DNA from 3 places in the Micromonospora sp. NPDC049275 genome. Region 1 is predicted to be linked to each of the others. Evidence: riboswitches for the same ligand, from Rfam matches in the RefSeq annotation. Region 1 holds a riboswitch; each other region holds the start of a gene.
The links. Region 1 has a riboswitch for cobalamin ahead of ACGFIE_RS24415 (ribonucleoside-diphosphate reductase subunit alpha). Riboswitches for the same ligand answer to the same signal wherever they lie in the genome.
Positions count from the first base shown of each region.

Region 1 (7,082 bases):
GTCGCCGACAGCCCCACCGGGCCGTTCCGGGACGCCATCGGCCGTCCGCTGGTGGGCAACGGCGAGATCGACCCCACCGTCTTCATCGACGACGACGGCCAGGCATACCTGTACTGGGGCAACCCGAACCTGTGGTACGTCCGGCTGAACGCGGACATGATCTCCTACAGCGGCAGCGCCACAAAGATCCCACTCACCACCGCCGGGTTCGGCACCCGGACGGGGAACGCGAGCCGGCCGACCCTCTACGAGGAAGGTCCGTGGGTCTACAAGCGCAACGGCATCTACTACAACGTGTTCGCGGCGGAGTGCTGCTCCGAGTTCATCGGTTACTCGACGGCGACCGGCCCGACCGGACCCTGGACCTACCGAGGGACGATCATGCCCCGCCAGGGGGCCAGCTTCACCAACCACCCCGGGGTCATCGACTTCAACGGCGGCTCGTACTTCTTCTACCACAACGGAGCGTTGCCCGGCGGCAGCGGGTACACCCGCTCGGTGGCAGTGGAGAAGTTCACCTACAACACCAACGGCACCATCCCGACGATCACCATGACCACGACGGGCGCGCCCCAGATCGGCACCCTGAACCCGTACGGGCGGCAGGAGGCCGAGACCATCGCCTGGGGCTCCGGCATCGAGACCGAGCCGGCCAGCGAGGGCGGGATGAACGTCGGGTGGATCGAGAACGGGGACTACATCAAGGTCAAGGGCGTGGGATTCGGTACGGGCGCGACGTCCTTCTCGGCCCGGGTCGCCTCGGCCACGTCCGGTGGCACGATCGAACTGCGCCTCGGTAGCCCCACCGGCACCCGGGTGGGCAGCTGCGCGGTGCCGGGCACCGGCGGGTGGCAGACCTGGCAGACCGTCTCCTGCCCGGTCAGCGGCGCGACCGGTACCCAGGATCTCTACCTGCGCTTCACCGGCGGCAGCGGCAACCTGTTCAACCTCAACTGGTGGCAGTTCCAGGCCGGCGGCACCACGACGCCCACCCCGACCCCCACCGCGACGTCGTCGCCCACCCCGACCCCGACGCCCACTCCGACGACGACCCCGACGTCCACTCCCACCCCGACGCCGACGGTCCCGGCCGGGCAGTCCTGCGCGGTGACCAACACCGTGGTCAACACCTGGCAGGGCGGATTCGAGGGGCGGCTGACGGTCACCAACTCCGGGGCCTCCTCGCTGAGCGGATGGCGGGTCACCTTCACCCTCCCCAGCGGCCAGACGGTGTCGCAGGTCTGGAACGGCGCCCTCACCCAGACGGGCAGCCAGGTGACAGTCGCGAACGCCGCCTACAACGGGCAGCTCGCGCCGGGCACGTCGACCACCGCGGGCTACCTGAGCACGAGCGCCACCAGCACGCCTCCGACCATCACCCCGACCTGCTCCCCCGCCTGACAGTCACCCACCCCCAAGAACACCCCCGCCCCACCCCCACCTCGCCCGCCGCCGACGTTGATCATGCAGTTGGTGCCCCTGACACGCCGATAGGGAGCAACAACTTCCTGGTCGACGGGGTGGGGAGGGGGTGGGGTGGGGGTCCTAGAAGTCGTCGTCGAAGGCCACCGAACCGGTCACACCCACCTGGTACGCCGACACCCGCCGCTCGAAGAAGTTGGACAGCTCCTGCACGTCCTGCAACTCCATGAAGGCGAACGGGTTGGCCGACCCGTAGTGCCCGGCGATGCCGAGCTGGGCGAGACGGCGGTCGGCGACGTGCTGGAGGTACTCCCGCATGTCCGCGAGAGTGAGACCGGGCACGCCCTGACCCACCAGGTCCTCGGCGAACTGGACCTCACACTCGACCGCTTCGATGAGCATCTGGCGGACCTGGTCGGCGAGATCGTCATCGAACAGGTCGGGCTCCTCGGCGCGCACCGTGTCCACCACGTCGAACGCGAACGCCATGTGCATCGACTCGTCGCGGAAGACCCAGTTGGTGCCGGAGGCCAGGCCGTGCAGCAGGCCACGGGAGCGCAGGAAGTACACGTACGCGAACGCGCCGTAGAAGAACAATCCCTCGATGCAGGCGGCGAAGCAGATGAGGTTGAGCAGGAACGCGCGCCGGTCCTCGCGGGACCGCAGCTCCCGCAACTCCCCGAGCGAGTCGATCCAGCGGAAGCAGAACTCGGCCTTGCGGCGGATCGAGGGGATGTTCTCGATCGCGGCGAAGGCGGCGAACCGCTCGGTCTCGTCGGGCACGTACGTGTCGAGCAGGTTGAGGTAGAACTGGACGTGCACGGCCTCCTCGAACAGCTGCCGGGACAGGTAGAGGCGACCCTCCGGGCTGTTGACGTGCTGGTAGAGGTTGAGCACCAGGTTGTTGGCGACGATCGTGTCGCCGGTGGCGAAGAACGCCACGAGGCGGCTGACCAGGTGCCGCTCGGCCGGCGACAGCCGGTCCAGGTCGGCGAGGTCGGCGTGCAGATCGACCTCCTCGACCGTCCAGGTGTTGCGGATCGCGGCGCGGAACCGGTCGAAGAAGTGCGGGTAGCGCATCGGGCGGAGAGTGAGATCCATCCCGGGGTCGAGCAGCATGTGCGTGGTCCTCGTGTCGGTGGTGGTGTCGGGAACGGTCACTGGCACGCCTCGCACGACTCGGGGTTCTCCAGCGAGCAGGCCAGCGCCTCGGCGTCGACGGTGACGGGTGCGACCGCGCTGACGGTTGCCTGCTGGATCCGCGTGGCGGGGCGTGAGCGCAGGTAGTAGGTGGTCTTCAGCCCGGTCTTCCAGGCGTACAGGTACATCGAGGAGAGCTTGCCGATGGTGGGCGAGGCCAGGAACAGGTTCAGCGACTGGGACTGGTCGATGAACGGCGCGCGGGCGGCCGCCAGGTCGATGAGCGACCGCTGCGGCAGCTCCCACGCGGTGCGGAACAGCTCCCGCACGTCGGCCGGCAGCTCCGTCACGGCCTGCACCGACCCCTCCGCGCGCCGGATCGCCGAACGGATCCGCTCGGTCCACAGGCCACGCGCCTTCAGCTCGCCGACCAGGGCCGTGTTGACCTGGAGGAACTCCCCGGACAGGGTCTCGCGCTTGAACAGGTTGGACACCTGCGGCTCGACGCACTCGTAACAGCCGGCGATCGAGGCGATGGTCGCGGTCGGCGCGACCGCCACCAGCAGCGAGTTGCGCAGCCCGTACGCCCCGACCCGCTGGCGCAGCGCGGCCCAGCGCGCGGTCTGCGTACCCTCGACGCCCCACAGGTCGGGCTGGAGCTGGCCCCGCGCGGCCCGGGTCTGCGCGAACGCGGGATGCGCCCCGAATTCGCGCGCCAGGTCGGCGGAGGTCTCCAGCGCGGTCAGGTACAGCTCCTCGCTGATCCGCGTGGACAGCTCCCGCGCGGCCGGCGAGTCGAACGGCAGCCGCAGCGCGAAGAACACGTCCTGCAGGCCCATCAGCCCGAGCCCGACCGGCCGCCAGCGGGGGTTGCTCGCCGCGGCCTGCGGGGTCGGGTAGTAGTTGATGTCGATGACCCGGTCGAGGAACGTCACAGCCGTCCGGACCGTGGCACGCAGCCGTTCCCAGTCGATGCCGCTCTCGGTCAGGTGGGCGGCCACGTTCACCGAGCCGAGGTTGCACACCGCGGTCTCGGCGTCGCTGGACACCTCGACGATCTCGGTGCACAGGTTGGACAGGTGCACCACGTTGCCGGGCTCGGCCGTCTGGTTGCACAGCCGGTTGGCCGCGTCCTTGAAGGTCATCCAACCGTTGCCGGTCTGGGCCAGGGTCCGCATCATCTTCCCGTACAGCTCGCGCGCCGGCACCTGCCGCACGAAGCGGCCCTGCGCCTCGGCCGCCCGGTACGCGGCGTCGAACCGTTCCCCCCACAGGTCGGGCAGCTCGGGCACCTCGTCCGGGTCGAACAGCGACCACACCTCGTCGGCCTCGACCCGGCGCATGAACTCGTCCGGGATCCAGTTGGCCAGGTTCAGGTTGTGGGTACGCCTCGCGTCCTCGCCGGTGTTGTCCCGCAGCTGGAGGAACTCCTCGATGTCCGGATGCCACGGCTCCAGGTAGACGCAGGCCGCGCCCTTGCGTCGACCGCCCTGGTTGACCGCCGCGACGCTCGCGTCAAGGGTGCGCAGCCACGGCACGATCCCGTTGGACTGGCCGTTGGTGCCGCGGATCAGCGCACCCCGGGACCGGACCCGGGAGTACGCGATGCCGATGCCACCGGCGAACTTGGACAGGTTGGCGACCTGGGCGTAGCGCGCGTAGATCGAGTCCAGCTCGTCGCGCGGCGAGTCGACGAGGTAGCACGAGGACATCTGGGTGTGCCGGGTACCGGAGTTGAACAGCGTCGGTGAGCTGGGCAGGTAGGCCAGGCTGGACATGAGCCGGTAGAAGTCCACCGCCTCGTCCGGCGTACGGGACAGGCCGCAGGCCACCCGCAGCAGCCAGTACTGCGGGGTCTCCAGCACCAGCCGGCTGGTGGGGTGACGCAGCAGGTACCGGTCGTAGACCGTGCGCAGGCCGAAGTACTCGAAGCGACGGTCGCCGTCGGCGTCGACGGCGTCGTCGAACGTGCCGGCGTGCGCGGCGACGAACGCGGCGGTCTCGTCTCCGATCAGGCCCTCGGCGTGGCCGGCCCGGATCGCCGCGCTGAACGAGGTGACGCCCTGCCGGCGTACCTCCCGCTCGACGTGGCTGGCCAGCAGCCGGGCGGCGAGGCGCGAGTACTGCGGCTCCGTACCGATCATCTCGGCAGCGGTCTGGATGGTCAGCCGGTCCAGCTCGGCCGTCGTCGCGCCGTCGTACAGGCCGCTGATCGTGCGGGTCGCCACCCGCAGCGGGTCGACGTCGGGCAGGTCGTCGGCCCAACGCTCGACCGTGGCGACGAGCTTGCGCACGTCCACCGGCTCGCTGCCGCCGTCGCGTTTGCGGACCTGCGTCGGCATACGCCCCAGGGCCGTGTCGCCGTCGGCCGGGGTCACCTCGGTAACTGTCACCACTCACTCCTCGCGAGTTTGAGGACCTGATGGCCCTCGGCGCGAGGCGACCGACACCGACGGACGCCACGCCGACGGCGGCGTGGATCCGAAAGGCGTCGGCCGTCCCACGCGGCCTCGGACCACCGCCCACCCGGATGCGGGTACGCGGCGCGCTGGCAGGTCTTCGGACTCGCGGGCACGACCGGGGTCACCCGGTCTCCTACTGGCCGTCGCTTCCCAGGCCAGATGGCGGCCCAGTGCTGATGACGGCTGTCGTTCCCACTCACCGCTGCGGGGCAGTCCCGGAATTTCACCGGGTTCCCTCTTGCCTCGGCCACCCTGGGGTGAGTGGCCGAACCAGCTGCGGTCGACACCATATATAGGGGCGACAGGGTTTGTCACACCCCACATGTCGGGGCCGGGCGTGTCGCGGCCGCCCGCGACGGCCGTCGTCGATCCGGTCGACGCCCTCGGGTGGGCGGCCGTGGGGCAGCGTCGTGATCGGACTTCGTCGCCGGCTTGACCGAGGAGAACCGGCACCGATACGGTCGACCCACATCTGCGGCGACGCGAGGGAAGCCGGTGAGAATCCGGCGCGGTCGCGCCACTGTGAGCGGTCCCCGGCCTGGGGAGCCGCGAGCCAGGACGCTCGGTCGTCCGCAGCCTTGCGATGGGGACGCGTCATCCCCGAGGAGGTTCGTGCACACATGTCCAGTTCCACGTCCAGCCAGCCGCTGGTGCACCCCGCTGTCCCGACCCGTCTCCTGTGGACGGTCCTGGCCACCGTCGCCGTGCTCACCCTGCTGGCCTATCTCGTCGCCTTCGACCAGGGCGCGGTCTCGCGCAGCGGGATGTACCTGCACGAGCTGATGCACGACGGCCGGCACCTGCTCGGTGTCCCGTGCCACTGACCGGCACCGCACCCACGTTCGTCACGGTTCTCCTGCGCGGGCTGCTCGCCGGCCTGGTGGCCGGTCTGCTCGCCGGAACGTTCGCCTACGTCGTCGGCGAACCCCACGTCGAGGCGGCCATCGCCATCGAGGAGGCGGCGACACACGCCGAACCCGCCACCGGTGGGCACCAGCACGACGAGGACGCCCTGGTCAGCAGGAACGGCCAGCGCGGCGGGCTGTTCCTGGCCACCGCACTGTTCGGCGCCGCGATGGGTGGCCTGCTGGCCACGGCGTACGTCCTGCTGACCCGGCGGCGACGGACCCCTGACGACGGACGGTCCGGGCTGCTCCTGGCCGGCGGCGCGCTGCTCGGCGCGGTGATCGTGCCGTTCCTCAAGTACCCGCCGAATCCCCCGGCCGTCGGCGACCCGGCCACCATCAACCAGCGCACGGTCACCTACCTGCTGCTGGTGGTCCTCGGGCTGGTGGCGGTCTGGTCCGGTTCGCTGGGCTACCGGTCGGTCGGCGCACAGGCGCCCGTGTGGCTGCGCGCCAGCGCGGCGGTCGGCGGTTTCCTGCTGGTCACCGGCGTTGCCTACGTGGTGCTGCCGTCGTTCCAGGAGGTCCCGGGTGACTTCCCCGCCACGCTGCTGTGGAGCTTCCGGCTCGCCTCCCTCGGCACCCAGGTGGTGCTGTGGACCGGGATCGGCCTGCTCTTCGCAGCCCTGATGCACCGGCAGCGCGCGGTCGCCGACGCACAACCGGCCGGGTGAGCGCCACCAGCCTGCGGCTGGTCGCCCACGGTCACACCGCCGCCCTGCGGCGAGCCCGCTTCGGCGGGGACGACGGACTGGACGAGGGTGGCCGGCGCGCAGCCCTCGCCCTGTCCGGGCTGGTCCGGCGGGCGTCGTCGAGCGACACCGACGCCTGCCTGTCCAGCCCCGCGGCGGCGGCCGTCCAGACCGCGTACGCCCTCGGCCTCGCGCCCGCCGTCGAGACGGCGCTTGTCGACTGCGACTACGGCGACTGGACCGGCCGGTCACTGGAAGAAATCGCCGCCGCGCAACCCGACGCCCTGCACGAGTGGATGTCCACCCCGGACGCCGCGCCGCACGGGGGCGAATCCGTGGCCGACCTGCGCGAGCGCGTCGGCCGGTGGCTCGACGAACAGCGCGGCGTCGGCCGACGGGTCACGGCCGTCACCCACCCGCTCGTGATCCGGGTGGCGGTCGTGCACGCCCTGGGCCTGCCG
Region 1 covers NZ_JBICSN010000009.1:86,429-93,510, reverse strand. Annotated here, with positions in the region: gene ACGFIE_RS24425 (family 43 glycosylhydrolase) at 1-1,401, shown strand, start outside; gene ACGFIE_RS24420 (ribonucleotide-diphosphate reductase subunit beta) at 1,546-2,541, opposite strand; gene ACGFIE_RS24415 (ribonucleoside-diphosphate reductase subunit alpha) at 2,580-4,904, opposite strand; cobalamin riboswitch at 5,095-5,314, opposite strand; cobalamin riboswitch at 5,512-5,586, shown strand; gene ACGFIE_RS24410 (CbtB domain-containing protein) at 5,645-5,848, shown strand; gene ACGFIE_RS24405 (CbtA family protein) at 5,839-6,603, shown strand; gene ACGFIE_RS24400 (histidine phosphatase family protein) at 6,600-7,082, shown strand, end outside.

Region 2 (7,082 bases), on a different contig from region 1:
TTGGCGGGCGGGTGGTAGGTCGGGGGCCGTCTCGTAGCCGACCAGGGCGACGCCGGGCCGGGTGGCGACGACCCCACGCCAGATCGCGGCGGGGTCGCCGGTGTTGGCGAACAAATTGGAGACGCCGGACGGGTCGTCGCCGCTGACCACCGCCCCGCCGACGACCGCGCCCCGCTCGTCGTGGCGGGCCAGCACGCGGACGCGCGGGACGGCCAGCAGCGCCGGGCGGAACAGCTCCCCGCCGCCGTGCGCGCTCGCCCAGGCCGCCAGCCCTTCCGCGCTGGTGACCGGGGTGAGCGGCGGGTCGGTGAGCGGATCGGTGGGCGGGCGGTGGATCCAGTGCGCCTCGAAGAGCACCCGGAACCCGTACGCCGAGAGGTCGAGGTCGGCGAAGCTGTCCTTCACCGACGCGCCCGCCCCGGCGTCGATCCGCGCCAGCAGCGCCTCGGGGTCGACGCCGGGGCGCAGGGTGACCGCGTCGGGATACCACTGCGGGGAGCGGCGGGGCACCGACCACGCGTCGGCGTCGATCCGGCCGGTCAGCCCGTGGCTGGCGCACACGGCGGCGCACCAGTGCGCGTTGTCGTACGCCGCCGCCTCTCGCACGTCAGTCGACACGTCCGGCAGCCTACGAGGTCAGGAGTTGGTGAGGACGACGAGTCGCTGGGTCGCGCGGGTCATCGCGACGTACCTGTCGACAGCCCCCTGGATCCCCTCGCCGAACGTCTCCGGGTTGACGAGCACTACCAGGTCGAACTCCAGCCCCTTGGACAGCTCCGGGGTCAGCGACCGGACGCGATCCGTCGTCGGTCGGTACGTGGGCTCACCGATGACGCAGGCGATCCCGTCGGCGTGCTCCGCGAGCCAGCCGTCGACGATCGCGTCCAGGTCGTGGACCGATCCGTGGGCCACCGGGATGCCGTTGGCGCGGATCGACGTCGGCACGTTCGCGTCCGGGAGGACGGCCCGGATGACCGGCTCGGCCTGCGCCATGACCTCCTGGGGCGTCCGGTAGTTGATGCTCAACGAGGTCATGGTGACCCGGTCGAGCCCGATGCGCCTCAGCCGTTCCTGCCACGACTCCGTGAACCCGTGCCGGGCCTGGGCGCGGTCCCCGACGATGGTGAAACTGCGCGACGGGCAACGCGACAGCAGCATCTGCCACTGCGCGTCGGTCAGCTCCTGCGCCTCGTCCACGACGATGTGCGCGAACGGGCCGGCCAGCAGATCCGGGTCGGCGCGGGACAGGACTGCCTCGTCGACGAGCGCGTCCTGCAGATCCAGTTGACGCAGGCTCGACAGCACGCCCTCACCGTCGTCGTAGGCGTGCGCCTCGATCAGCTCGTCGACGACGGTGGCCATGCGCGCGCGTTCGGCGGCGATCGTGGCCTCGTGGCGGCGGGCACGCCGGGACGACTCCGGGTCGCCGAGCCGCTGCCGTGCCGCGTCGAGCAGGGGCAGGTCGGACACCGTCCAGGCGCGGGCGTCCGCGCGCCGCAGCCGGCGGATGTCGTCGGGGCCGAGCCAGGGGGCGCACCGGCGCAGATAGGCGGGCACCGACCACAGGTCCGCGACGATCTCCGTCGCGTCGAGCAGCGGCCAGGCGTTGTGGAACGCCGTACGCAGGTCGCGGTTGCGCAGCAGCGACAGGCGTACCAGGTCGTCCGACTCGTCGCCGTCGTACTTCCCGAGCAGGATCGCCAGCAACTCCTCCCAGATCTCGTCCCGCGCCTCGTTGTGCGGGGTGCCGGGTCCGGGCGCCTCGAACGCCTGAGCCCAGTCGTCAGCGCTCAGCCGCAGTTCGGTGTCGCCGGCCGTGACCGTCGTCGCCGTGGTCGGCGGCTCCTCGTAGAACCGCACGGCCGCTTCGATCGCCCGCACCAGGTCGGCGGAGGACTTCAGGCGGGCCACCTCCGGGTCGGTCTCCACGGTCGCCGTGGCACCCTCCGGGACGAGGTCGCGCAGGGTGCAGGTCTGCACGTCCTCCTCGCCGAGGCTGGGCAGGACGTCGGCGACGTACGCCAGGTAGGGCTGGTGCGGCCCGACGAACAGCACCCCGCCGCGGCGCTGGCCGAGGCGCGGGTCGGAATAGAGCAGGTACGCGGTGCGGTGCAGGGCCACGACTGTCTTGCCGGTGCCCGGACCACCGTCGACGACGAGGGCGCCTCGCGATCCGGCCCGGATGATGGCGTCCTGGTCGGCCTGGATGGTGCCGAGCACGTCGCGCATCCGGGCCGACCGGTTGCCGCCGAGGCTGGCGATGAACGCGGACTGGTCGTCGAGCGCCGCGTGCCCCTCGAACCCGTCCGGGGTGAACACCTCGTCCCAGTAGTCGCGGATCCGGCCGAGCGTCCAGCGGTACCGGCGGCGGCTGGCCAGACCCATCGGGTTGGCGTGGGTAGCCCCGAAGAACGGCTCGGCGGCCGGGGACCGCCAGTCGAGCAGCAGCCGACGACCGCCCCCGTCGGTGAGGCCGAAGCGCCCGATGTAGACGGGCTCCGGATCGTCGGCGCTGACGATGCGTCCGAGGCACAGGTCCAGACCGAAGCGACGTAGGGCCCGCAGACGACCGGTCAACCGGCGGACCTCCTCGTCGCGGGCGACCGCCTGGCGCCCCTTGCCGGCGGGTGCCCGGCGCTCGGCGTCGAGGCGGTCGGACAGGTCCGCGATCGACTGCTCCAGGCTCGCCGCGATGACGGCGAAGTGCTGCTCGTCACGGGCGATCAGCGCCGGATCGGCCTTGGCGGCGAGGTTGTCGGGAAGGTCGAACACGGCGTCCGCCGCCGACGACTTGTGCATGTACTGGCTCCCGTTTCCGCAGGTCCTGGCCTTGGACGGGCAATTCTGCGGTACACCTGGGGCCTTGCCGCAAGTCCCCCCATGCGGTATATGTTGGATATGGCGGGAGGTGTGTCGCCCCTCCCGTGCGCCGAGTGTCCCTGCGGCCCGCTGTCCCTACGGCCCGGTGTCCCTGTGGCCCGACGAGTCAGATTTCTCCCACCCGGCGTGCAGCCCATTGCCAGGAATCGGTGCTGAACTGGAGAGGCGTCCGAGGAGAGGGGCTGGGCATGAGCTGGTTCAACAGGCGGTCACGGGGCGCCGAGGCGACCCCGACGAAGCTGGACCGCGAGGCCACCCGGGACGACCTCGCCGCGCTGGAGGCGTTCGTCGCCAGCCGTCGGGGAGTGGAGTTCTACCTGGAACCGGAGACCACCGCGACCGACACCACGGTGGTGGCGATCGCCCACGACGGCGAATGGATCCGCCGCCGCACCGGCACACCCCGCGCCGCGGGCGCCATCGCCCGCAAGCACGCGGTTCCGCTGTACGAGGCGGCCCGCACCGGCTACCCGGAGCGCATGCGCACCTGGAACCGGGCGCACCCGGAGCGTCACGCCCGCTGAGCCTCGGGCGGGGCGCGTCGGGGTCCCGATGACGTGGCTTCGGGGCGGGATCAGTCGGTTTGGACGTACGACCGAGCCTGCTGCAGCGTCATGGGCTCGGCGTGGCTGGAGACGTACCAGCCGTGGTCGTCGTCGAGCAGCCGGCGGATCAGCGCCAGGTCGAGGCCGTCCTCGGGCCGGCGCAGATGTGCCGGTGGCGGGTAGAAGCAGTCGCCCAGCAGCAGGACGCCCGAGTCGGGCACCGACACCACGATCGAGTCCGGCGCGTGCCCGCCGCCGACGTGGCGCAACCGCACCCCGACCGGCAGCTCGTCGGTGTCGGTGAACGTCCGGGCGGGCGGCAGAACGGCGAACCCGTCCCACGAGTCCATGGCGAGCGCCCGGGCCCGGAAGCTCGGGCCGAGGCGTGGATCGGCCCGCACCTGCTCGCGCAGGTAGCGGTGACTCCACGGCCGGGCGGCCTCCGCGCCGAGCAGCGGTACGCCCGAAGCGTGCCCGATGATCTCGACCCCGGGCCAGGCGCAGGCACCCCACACGTGGTCCCAGTGATGGTGGGTGTAGACGAGCCAGCGCGGCTCCGGCAGCCCGGCGGCGGCCAGCGCGGCGCGGATCTCGGCGGCGTGGGCGGGGCTCTGCCCCGCGTCGATCATCACACTGCCGCGCTCGTCGGCGACCACCGCGACACCGGCCTGGACCGCGTCCGGGTCGGGGTCGCCGGGGCACAGCCAGACCCGGCCGGCGAGGTGACGAAACTGCGGGGCGACGATGGCGCTCGACCTCCCGGATCGATAGTGGCCGCTGGATCGGACGTCCCTCGATCCTAGGTGGACCGGTGGCGATCCGCCCTCCCGCCAGGCGACCAGTGCCCGCTTGTCTCCTTCGCTCTGCTTCAGCGGAGGCAACAGTGCCGGCGTCTCTGTGTTGCGTTGGTTGAAGCAGAGCAAAGGGCGCGGACATCGACCCGAAGGCGCCGTCCGAGCGTGTTTTCGAACCCACGCAATCGGCATCTCTCGATCGACGGTGGCCGTTGAGGCGGGAGCCGGGTGGCGTTGACCGGCGGCGCTGCGGTGTGGCAGCATTCGCGGCCTGACGGCAGTGAAGGAAGTCGGTGCGAATCCGACGCGGTCCCGCCACTGTCACCGGGGAGCGATCCCCCCTCGCGAGTCACGGCCGTGTGTCTGCGGTTGGAAGGCCGGGGGAGAGCGTCGATCCGGAAGCCAGGATACTTCGGCCGTCGGGACGTACCCCAGGGCGTGGACACCCGAGGAGGACCCGATGACGCTTGGCGTCTCCATCATCGACGGCGCGTGCCGTTCCCCGCACCGCGGCCGTGTCGTCGCCGCGATCGGCATCGACTCCGTTCACTGCTGAGTTCCGGACCGCGCCGCCCGTCGTCCCCGGCCGTACGCCGGTGAGCGGGCCCGATCGCGGCCTCCGCTGAACCCTGCGCCCATCCGTCGCCAGGCCGCTCCCGCGAGCGTGCCGACGTTACCGTCCGGAGCCTGCCGTGCGCGTTCTGCTGCTCTCCACCGCCGACACCGACCTGCTGGCCGCCCGCGCCAGTGACGCCGACTACCGGCTCGCCAACCCCGCACGGGTCGCCGCCGACGAGGTGCCCGCCCTGCTCGACGGGGTCGACCTCGCCGTCGTACGCCTGCTCGGGGGTCGGCAGGCGTGGCCGGACGGCCTCGCCGCGGTGCTCGCCACCGGCGTGCCGACTGTCGTGCTCGGCGGCGAGGCGGTGCCCGACGCGGAGCTGATGGCCGTCTCCACGGTGCCGTCCGGGGTGGTCACCCAGGCGCTGGCGTACCTGGTGGAGGGTGGGCCGGACAACCTCGGGCACCTGGCCCGGTTCCTCGGCGACACGGTGCTGCTCACCGGCGAGGGGTTCGCCCCGCCCGCGCCCACCCCGGCGTACGGGGTGCACGGCGAGCACCCGACCGACCCGGACCGGCCCACCGTGGGGATCATCTTCTACCGGGCGCACGCCCTCGCCGGCAACACCGCGTTCGTCGACGTGCTGGCCGACGCCGTGCGGGAGGCCGGGGGCAACCCGCTGCCGATCTTCTGTGGCTCGCTGCGCGGCCTGACCACCGGCGCCGGCCCACTCGGGCTGTTCGCCCGCTGTGACGCGCTGCTGGTCACCGTGCTCGCGGCCGGCGGCGCGGTCGCCGCGGACGCCTCCGGGGGCGGCGACGAGGACGCCTGGGACGTCGGCGCGCTAGCCGCCCTGGACGTGCCCGTCATCCAGGCGCTCTGCCTCACCAGCACCCGCGAGCAGTGGGCCGGCAGCGACGCCGGGCTGTCCCCGTTGGACGCGGCCATGCAGGTGGCGATCCCCGAGTTCGACGGCCGGATCGTCACCGTGCCGTTCTCGTTCAAGCGGATCGACGCCGACGGTCTCTCGGTGTACGCCGCCGACGCCGAGCGGGCCGCCCGGGTGGCCGGCATCGCGGTGCGCCACGCCCGGCTGCGGTACGTGCCCAACGCCGACAAGCGGGTCGCCGTCGTCCTCAGCTCGTACCCCACCAAGCACTCCCGGGTGGGCAACGCCGTCGGGCTTGACACCCCGGTCTCGGCGGTCCGGCTGTTCGCCGCGCTCGCCGAGGCGGGTTACGACCTGGGTGACGCGCCGCCACCCGAGGACGGCGACGCGCTGATCCACGCGCTGATCGCCGCCGGTGGTCACGACGTGGAGTGGCTCACCCCGGAGCAGTTGGCCGCCGCCGAGGCCCGGATACCGGGGCAGACGTACCGGCGGTGGTTCGACCAGGTCCCGGCCGAGCTGCGCGAGCGGATGCGGGAGCACTGGGGTGAGCCGCCCGGCGAGCTGTACACCGAGGGCGGCGACATGGTGCTCGCCGGGCTGCGCTTCGGCAACGTGGTGCTGCTGATCCAGCCGCCCCGCGGCTTCGGGGAGAACCCGATCGCCATCTACCACGACCCGGACCTGCCGCCGAGCCACCACTACCTGGCCGCGTACCGCTGGCTGGCCGCGCCGGTCGCGGACGGTGGGTTCGGCGCGGACGCCGTGGTGCACCTGGGCAAACACGGCACCCTGGAGTGGCTGCCCGGCAAGGGGCTCGGCCTGGCCGCCGACTGCGCGCCCGACGCGGTCCTCGCCGACCTGCCGCTCGTCTACCCGTTCATCGTCAACGACCCCGGCGAGGGCACCCAGGCCAAGCGCCGCGCGCACGCCGTGGTCATCGACCACCTGGTACCGCCGATGGCCCGCGCCGAGACCTACGGCGACCTGGCCAAACTGGAGCAACTGCTCGACGAGTACGCGACAGTGCAGGCCCTCGACCCGGCCAAGGTGCCCACCGTGCGGGCGCAGATCTGGGACCTCGTCCGCGCCGCCGAGCTGCACCACGACCTGCACGCCGAGGCGATGCCCGACGCCGACGACTTCGACGACTTCGTGCTGCACCTCGACGGGTACCTGTGCGAGGTCAAGGACGTGCAGATCCGCGACGGGCTGCACATCCTCGCCGACGCGCCGACCGGCGAGCCGCGGGTCAACCTGGTCCTCGCGGTGCTGCGCGCCCCGCAGATCTGGGGCGGCGCCCACGCCCTGCCCGGCCTCCGGCAGGCGCTCGCCGTCGCGTACGGCCTCGACGAGCAGGAGCTGCTCGCGTCGCCCGGTCAGCGGATCGCCCTGCCGGTCGCGCTTACCGA
Region 2 covers NZ_JBICSN010000002.1:404,720-411,801, forward strand. Annotated here, with positions in the region: gene ACGFIE_RS07280 (hypothetical protein) at 1-618, opposite strand, end outside; gene helR (RNA polymerase recycling motor ATPase HelR) at 637-2,799, opposite strand; gene ACGFIE_RS07290 (hypothetical protein) at 3,069-3,404, shown strand; gene ACGFIE_RS07295 (MBL fold metallo-hydrolase) at 3,455-4,306, opposite strand; cobalamin riboswitch at 4,503-4,632, shown strand; gene cobN (cobaltochelatase subunit CobN) at 4,912-7,082, shown strand, end outside.
Region 2: linked by a shared signal. The riboswitch ahead of cobN (cobaltochelatase subunit CobN) and the one ahead of ACGFIE_RS24415 (ribonucleoside-diphosphate reductase subunit alpha) in region 1 are both predicted to bind cobalamin.

Region 3 (7,082 bases), on a different contig from region 1:
TCGAACTGCGCACGCTTGTAGACGTTGCGCACGACGTCGTTGCTCGACGACGCGGGGTCGTTGACGATGACGTCGCCGTCGGCGGTGAAGCCGATCACCACGAACAGGTGCCCGGAGGTGCCGTAGTTCGCCCCGTCCAGCTCGCTGGCGAGGAAGGACTGGCTGGTGACCACGGGGATGCCGGCGGCGATGAAGCGCTCCAGCTCGTCCAGCGAGTGCAGTCGGGTCACCCGCCCCTCCAGCCCGGGGAAGCTGGCCGCGTACGCGGTGTTGAACGGCCAGTTCCCGGCGCCGTCGTACGCGTAGTCGTAGGTCATCCGGGCGGCGTGGTTCACCGTCGGATCGGGGTAGGTCGGGTCCACCCAGGAGGTGTCGGCCGCCGACGGCTTGCGCCCCCAGTACTCGACGACCATCTCGGTGGAGGTGGGCGAGCACCACGCCTCGCCGCCGCCGTCGTACTCGGGGTAGTGCCCGGCGTGCACGTTCTGCGAGTAGCGCGGCACCGGCAGCTCGACGCCCCAGGCGATGTGCCCGGCGCTCGGCGGGACGGTGAACCGGTCCGGCACTGTGGAGCTCATCGCGCCGAGCATCCGTACGACAGGCGCGGCGGTCTGCCCGGGCGCCCGGTAGAGGGTCAGCCGCAGCTGGTACGACCGCAGCAGCACTCCGGCGTCGGCGTCGTCGATGCTGAACGTGTCCGTCCAGATCGTCGACCAGGGGTCGCCCTGTTCGTCGACGCTGGTCCGCTTGATGTCGGTGTCGCCGGACGCCCAGCGGCCCAGCACGTACCAGGGGGTCTGGTCGCCGCTGGTGTAGCCGCCCTGCATCTCCACCTGGATCCAGGTGCCGGCGGGGGTCTCGGCGTTCCAGGAGGCGATCAGCTCGGTCGCGTCGAAGCCGATCCGGGTCACCGGCGAGGTCCAGGTGCCGTACTCCCAGGTGCGGGTGGTGCCGGTGTGCGGGTCGGCGTACTCGATGGTGCCGGCCGGGCGGGCCAGGGTGACGCCCGCTCGCGCGCCGGGCACGACGCGGGTGCCGTCCTGGCTGCCCCGGTGCCAGTCGGCGGGGCCGGACCAGTCCTGGAAGGTGATCTGCTCGTCGTGGGCGGGGGAGGGCGGCCGGGCCGCCGTCGCGGGGGCTGCGGTGGCGAGCAGGGTGAGCGCGCTGACGCCGGCGAGGGCGGCCGCGTGCAGGCGGGGACTGGCCATGGGTGCTCCGCGGTGTCGAGAGGGGCATCGTCGCTGGTCAGTTTTCCGCTTGGAGGGAAGTTTCGCCAGATGTTCAGCAGTAGAAAATCTTTGCCGCCGCGATGGTCCACCTGGGATGGACGGGACGGCATCCAAGGCAGCGAGCAATATTGATATGACCATGTGACTGATGGTGAAGTGTGCTTCACCGAGCGGGACATCCCGCCCTCCGAGGAGGTAGTCCATGACCCTGGACAGACCCCACCCTCTCCGTCGCGTCCTGGTGCTCGCCGTCGTCACCGGGCTGGGAATCGTCACCGTCGCCGCCGGACCTGTCGCCGCCCAACCGGCACCCGACCGGACCGCCGAGCCGGCCGCCGCCGGCTACCGGGTGCTCGGGCCCCGGACCCTCGCCGAACGCAACGCGGTGGCCCGCACCGGGGCCGCAATCGACTACTCCGAACACGGCGTGCTGCACATCTCGGCCACCGCCGCCGAGGCCGCCGCCATCGGCAAGCTCGGCTTCCGGTTGGAACCGCTCGCCCCGCCGCCGAACGCCGAACGCGGCGCCGGCGAGGTGGGCACCCTCGCGTTCCCGCCCGCCGACTCCAACTACCACGACTACGCGGAACTGACCGCCGTCGTGAACCAGGTCGTCGCCGACCATCCGGCCATCGCCCGCAAGACCAGCATCGGTACGTCGTACGAGGGCCGCGACCTGATGGCCGTGAAGATCTCCGACAACGTCGGCACCGACGAGAGCGAGCCGGAGATCCTGTTCAACGCCCAGCAGCACGCCCGCGAGCACCTGACCGTCGAGATGGCGATCTACCTGCTCAACCTCTTCACCGACAGCTACGGCAGCGACTCCCGGATCACCAACCTCGTCAACGGCCGGGAGATCTGGATCGTGCCGACCGTCAACCCGGACGGCAGTGAGTACGACATCGCCACCGGCTCGTACCGGTCCTGGCGCAAGAACCGCCAGCCCAACAGCGGCTCGTCAAACGTCGGCACCGACCTCAACCGCAACTGGGGCTACAACTGGGGCTGCTGCGGCGGCTCCTCCGGGTCGACCTCGTCGGAGACCTACCGTGGCCCGTCCGCGTTCTCCGCGCCGGAGACCCAGGCGCTGCGCAACTTCGTCAACGGCCGGGTGGTCGGAGGCGTCCAGCAGATCAAGGCGAACATCGACTTCCACACGTACTCGCAGCTGGTGCTCTGGCCGTACGGCTACACCACCGCGAACACCGCCACCGGAATGAGCGCCGACCAGTACAACACCTTCGCCACCATCGGTCAGCAGATGGCGGCCACCAACAACTACACCCCGGAGCAGTCCAGCGACCTCTACATCACCGACGGGGACAGCCTCGACTGGATGTGGGCGACCCACAACATCTGGGCGTACACCTTCGAGATGTACCCCGGCTCGTCCGGCGGCGGCGGCTTCTACCCACCCGACGAGGTGATCACCGCGCAGACCACCCGCAACCGGGAGGCGGTGCTGCTGCTCAGCGAGTACGCCGACTGCCCGTACCGGGCCATCGGCAAGCAGTCGCAGTACTGCGGCGGTGGCGGCGGCACCACGGTCTGGTCGGACACCTTCGAGACCGCCACCGGCTGGACCACCAACCCGGCCGGCACCGACACCGCCACCCTCGGGGCATGGGAACGGGGCGCCGCCCAGGCCACCACGTCCTCCGGCGCGAAGCAGCTCACCCCGTACGCCGGATCCAACGACCTGGTCACCGGTCGGCTCGCCGGCTCGGCGGCGGGTGACCACGACGTCGACGGGGGCGTGACAAGCGCCCGGTCCCCGGCGGTGGCCCTGCCGTCGTCCGGCACGCTGACCCTCTCGCTGGCCTGGTACCTGGCGCACGGCTCGAACGCCTCGTCGGCCGACTACCTGCGGGTGAGCGTGGTGCACAACGGCGGCACCACAGCCCTGCTCACCCAGGCCGGCGCGGCCGCCAACCGCAACGGGAGCTGGGCGGTGGCGAACCTCAACCTCACCCCGTACGCCGGCCAGTCGGTGCGGATCCTCGTCGAGGCGGCGGACGCCTCCGGCGCCAGCCTGGTGGAGGCGGCTGTGGACAACGTCACCATCACGGCCTCCTGATCGGGTGGGGCCCCGTTCCGCCCCTGCGGGGCCCCACCACCCGCTCCCGAGACTCCGGATCCGGGACATATGCCGCCCCTACGTCCACCGCATCGATCGACGGGTTCTGATCAGCACTTGATCGATTCGGCACGTCCCGGCGGTGCGCTACCGTCTTATCGACCACTCCGCAGCGAAGCCGGTGCGAAACCGGTGCTGTCCCGCAACTGTGATGCCCCGCCCGACGGTGGGGACGAGCCAGGTCGCCTGCGGACGGGTCGCGAAACGCGCTCTCGAGGAAGGGCGCCTCGTGGGCGGGCGTACGGAAGTCCTGTCGGCGAAGCACCACACTCCTCGACCGACAGGAGGCCCCATGTCCAGACGTACCCCTCGGCTCCTCGCCGCGACCCTCGCGGTCGCCGCGCTCGCCCTCGGCGCCTGCGCCGAGAAGACCGACGACAAGCCGGCCACGGGCACCGCGGCCGCCAGCTACCCGGTCACGGTCGGCGCGCTCACCCTCGACAAGCGTCCCGAGAAGATCGTGTCGCTCTCGCCCAGCGCCACCGAGATGCTCTTCGCTATCGGCGCGGGCCCGCAGGTGAGCGCGGTGGACGACCAGTCCAACTATCCGGCCGACGCGCCCAAGACCGACCTGTCGGGCTTCCAGCCCAACGCCGAGGCGATCGCCGGCAAGAACCCCGACCTGGTGGTGCTCTCCAACGACACCAACAAGATCGTCGACCAGCTCGGCAAGCTGAAGATCCCGGTGTACCTGACCCCGGCGGCCACCACGCTTGACGACTCGTACGCGCAGATCACCGACCTGGGCAAGCTGACCGGGCACGCCGACCAGGCCGCCGACGTCGCCAGCCGGATGAAGGACGACATCGCCAAGCTGGTCAAGGACCTTCCGCAGCGCACCGAGAAGCTCACCTACTACCACGAGCTGGGCCCGGAGCTGTACAGCGCGACAAGCAAGACGTTCATCGGCTCGATCTACAGCCTGGTCGGCCTGACCAACATCGCCGACCCGGCCGACGCCGACGGCAAGAACGGCGGCTACCCGCAGCTGTCCCAGGAGGTCATCGTCAAGGCCGACCCGGACTTCGTCTTCCTGGCCGACTCCAAGTGCTGTCAGCAGAACGCCGACTCGGTCAAGGCCCGCAGCGGCTGGTCCGGCCTCACCGCCGTGAAGAACAACCAGGTGGTCACGCTTGACGACGACATCGCCTCCCGCTGGGGCCCCCGTGTCGTGGACCTGCTCCGGGTGATCATCGACGCGGTCGCCAAGGTGCCCGCGTGACCGACGTCCGTCGGTGACCGGGACACCGCCGATGGCCGCCCCGCCACCCGCCAACCCGCCGGCCGGGACGCCATCCTCGTCCCGGCCCGGCGGGCCGCCGTCCGTCGCTGGATTGCCGTCTCCTGACCGGCCCGGCGGGCTGCCCTCCGGCAGTCGGGACGCGGGGTTGCCCCCCGCCCGGTCGCGGCCCGCCGGAGTGCGCAAGCGCTGGTTGGTCGCCGGCGTCCTCGCGGTGCTCGTCGCGCTCCTCGCCGGGGTGTCGCTCGGGCCGGTCAGCCTGCCGCCGGGAAGCGTCGCCGCCGAGCTGCTCAACCTGATCCCCGGGGTGCACCTCGACAGCGGGCTGACCGAGCGCGAGATCGCCATCGTCACCGAACTGCGGCTGCCCCGGGTCGTGCTGGGCCTGCTCGTCGGCGGTCTGCTCGCCCTGGCCGGCGGCTGCTACCAGGGCGTGTTCCGCAATCCGCTGGCCGACCCGTACCTGCTCGGCGTGGCCGCCGGCGCGGGCCTCGCGGTCACCGCGGTGATCGCCCTCGGCGGCGTCGGTCGACAGGGCGCGATCTCCGGGCTGCCGTTGACCATTCCGCTTGCCGCGTTCGCCGGCTCGCTGCTCGCCGTGACGATGACCTACCTGCTCGGCGCGGCAGGCGGGCGGAGCAGGTCCCCGGCGATGCTGATCCTGGCCGGGGTCGCGGTCTCCGCGTTCCTCTCCGCCGGGCAGACGTACCTGCTCCAGCGGCACTCCGACAGCATCCAGCCGGTCTACTCCTGGCTGCTCGGCCGGCTGGCCACCGCCGGCTGGCACGACGTGCTGCTGGTGCTGCCGTACGCCGCCCTGACCACGGTGGTGGTGCTGCTGCACCGCCGCGAACTGGACGTCCTCACGGTCGGCGACGACGAGGCGAAGAGTCTCGGCCTGCACCCGCAGCGCTCCCGCTACCTGCTGATCGCCGCCGCGTCGCTGGGCACCGCCGCGGCGGTCTCCGCGACGGGGCTGATCGGCTTCGTCGGCATCATCGTGCCGCACACCGTCCGGCTGCTCGCCGGGTCGAGCTACCGGGTGATCCTGCCGCTCTCCCTGCTGTTCGGGGCCGCGTTCCTGGCCCTGACCGACGTGGTGGCCCGAACCGCCGCCGCCCCGACCGAGGTGCCCATCGGCGTGGTCACCGCCCTGCTCGGCGGCCCGTTCTTCGTCCTCGTGCTGCGTACCGCCCGACGGGCACTCCTGTGAACCCCGAGTCCGCCACCAGCCCGGCCGGCAACGCCGCGCGTCCCGCGGGCGCTGGCCCGTTGGCCGTCGAGGTGTGGGGGTTGCACGTCAGCCTGGACGGCACGCCGGTCCTCGCCGGCGTCGACCTCACAGTCGTGGCCGGCGAGTGGGTCACCGTGATCGGCCCGAACGGCGCCGGCAAATCCACACTGTTGCGCGCCGTCGGCGGCCTGCTGCCCGCGCCGCAGGCCATCACCCTGTTCGGTACGCCGAGCGCCGCGCTGCGCCGCCGCGACCGCGCCCGGGTGGTGGCGACTGTGACGCAGTCCCCGGTGGTGCCGCCCGGCATGTCGGTGCTGGACTACGTGCTGCTCGGCCGCACCCCCTACATCCCGACGCTGGGTCGGGAGTCGACAGCGGACATCGCCGCCGTGCACGAGGTGCTGGACCGCCTGGACCTGACCGGCTTCCACCGCCGCGAGCTGGCGACCCTCTCCGGGGGAGAACGACAGCGGGTCTTCCTCGCCCGCGCGCTCGCCCAGGGCGCGACGCTGCTGCTGCTCGACGAGCCGACAAGCGCGTTGGACATCGGCCACCAGCAGGAGGTCCTGGAGGTGGTCGACCAGTTGCGCCGCGCGCACGGCCTGACGGTGCTCGCCACCATGCACGACCTCTCCCTGGCCGGCGAGTACGCGGACCGGATGGTGCTGCTGGCCGACGGTCGGGTGGTGGCGACGGGAACCCCGCACGAGGTGCTCACCGAACATCTCCTCGCCACCCACTACCGGGCCAGCGTCCGGGTGATCCCGGGCACCAACGGCCCCCTGGTGGTCCCCGTCCGGCCTAGCTCCGGTCGTCACCCAGGTCGATGACCGAGAAGAGGGCGCCCTGGGGGTCGCGGAGGGCGGCGAATCGGCCGGTCGGGATGTCGCGGGGTGGCACCAGGATGGTCCCGCCCAGTTCGGCGGCGCGAGCGGCGGCGGCGTCGGCGTCGGTGACCGCGAAGTACACCGTCCAGTACGCCGGGAGATCGGCGGGGAAGTCGTCGGCGAGCGGCGGCATCATCCCGGCGACGACCCGCGCGCCGAGCCGCCACCCGGTGTACGTCATGCCGCCGACCGGCTGTTCGTCCGGCTGCCACCCGAACACCAGCTCGTAGAAGACCTTCGCCCCTTCCGGGTCGGGGGTGACCAGTTCGTTCCAGCTCATGGCTCCGGGCACGTTGAACGCCTCGGCGCCGGGCATCGCCAGTGGCTGCCAGACGCTGAACGTGGCGCCCGC
Region 3 covers NZ_JBICSN010000001.1:603,310-610,391, reverse strand. Annotated here, with positions in the region: gene ACGFIE_RS02860 (C39 family peptidase) at 1-1,208, opposite strand, end outside; gene ACGFIE_RS02855 (M14 family metallopeptidase) at 1,432-3,309, shown strand; cobalamin riboswitch at 3,433-3,578, shown strand; gene ACGFIE_RS02850 (ABC transporter substrate-binding protein) at 3,662-4,591, shown strand; gene ACGFIE_RS02845 (FecCD family ABC transporter permease) at 4,758-5,822, shown strand; gene ACGFIE_RS02840 (ABC transporter ATP-binding protein) at 5,882-6,673, shown strand; gene ACGFIE_RS02835 (VOC family protein) at 6,645-7,082, opposite strand, start outside.
Region 3: linked by a shared signal. The riboswitch ahead of ACGFIE_RS02850 (ABC transporter substrate-binding protein) and the one ahead of ACGFIE_RS24415 (ribonucleoside-diphosphate reductase subunit alpha) in region 1 are both predicted to bind cobalamin.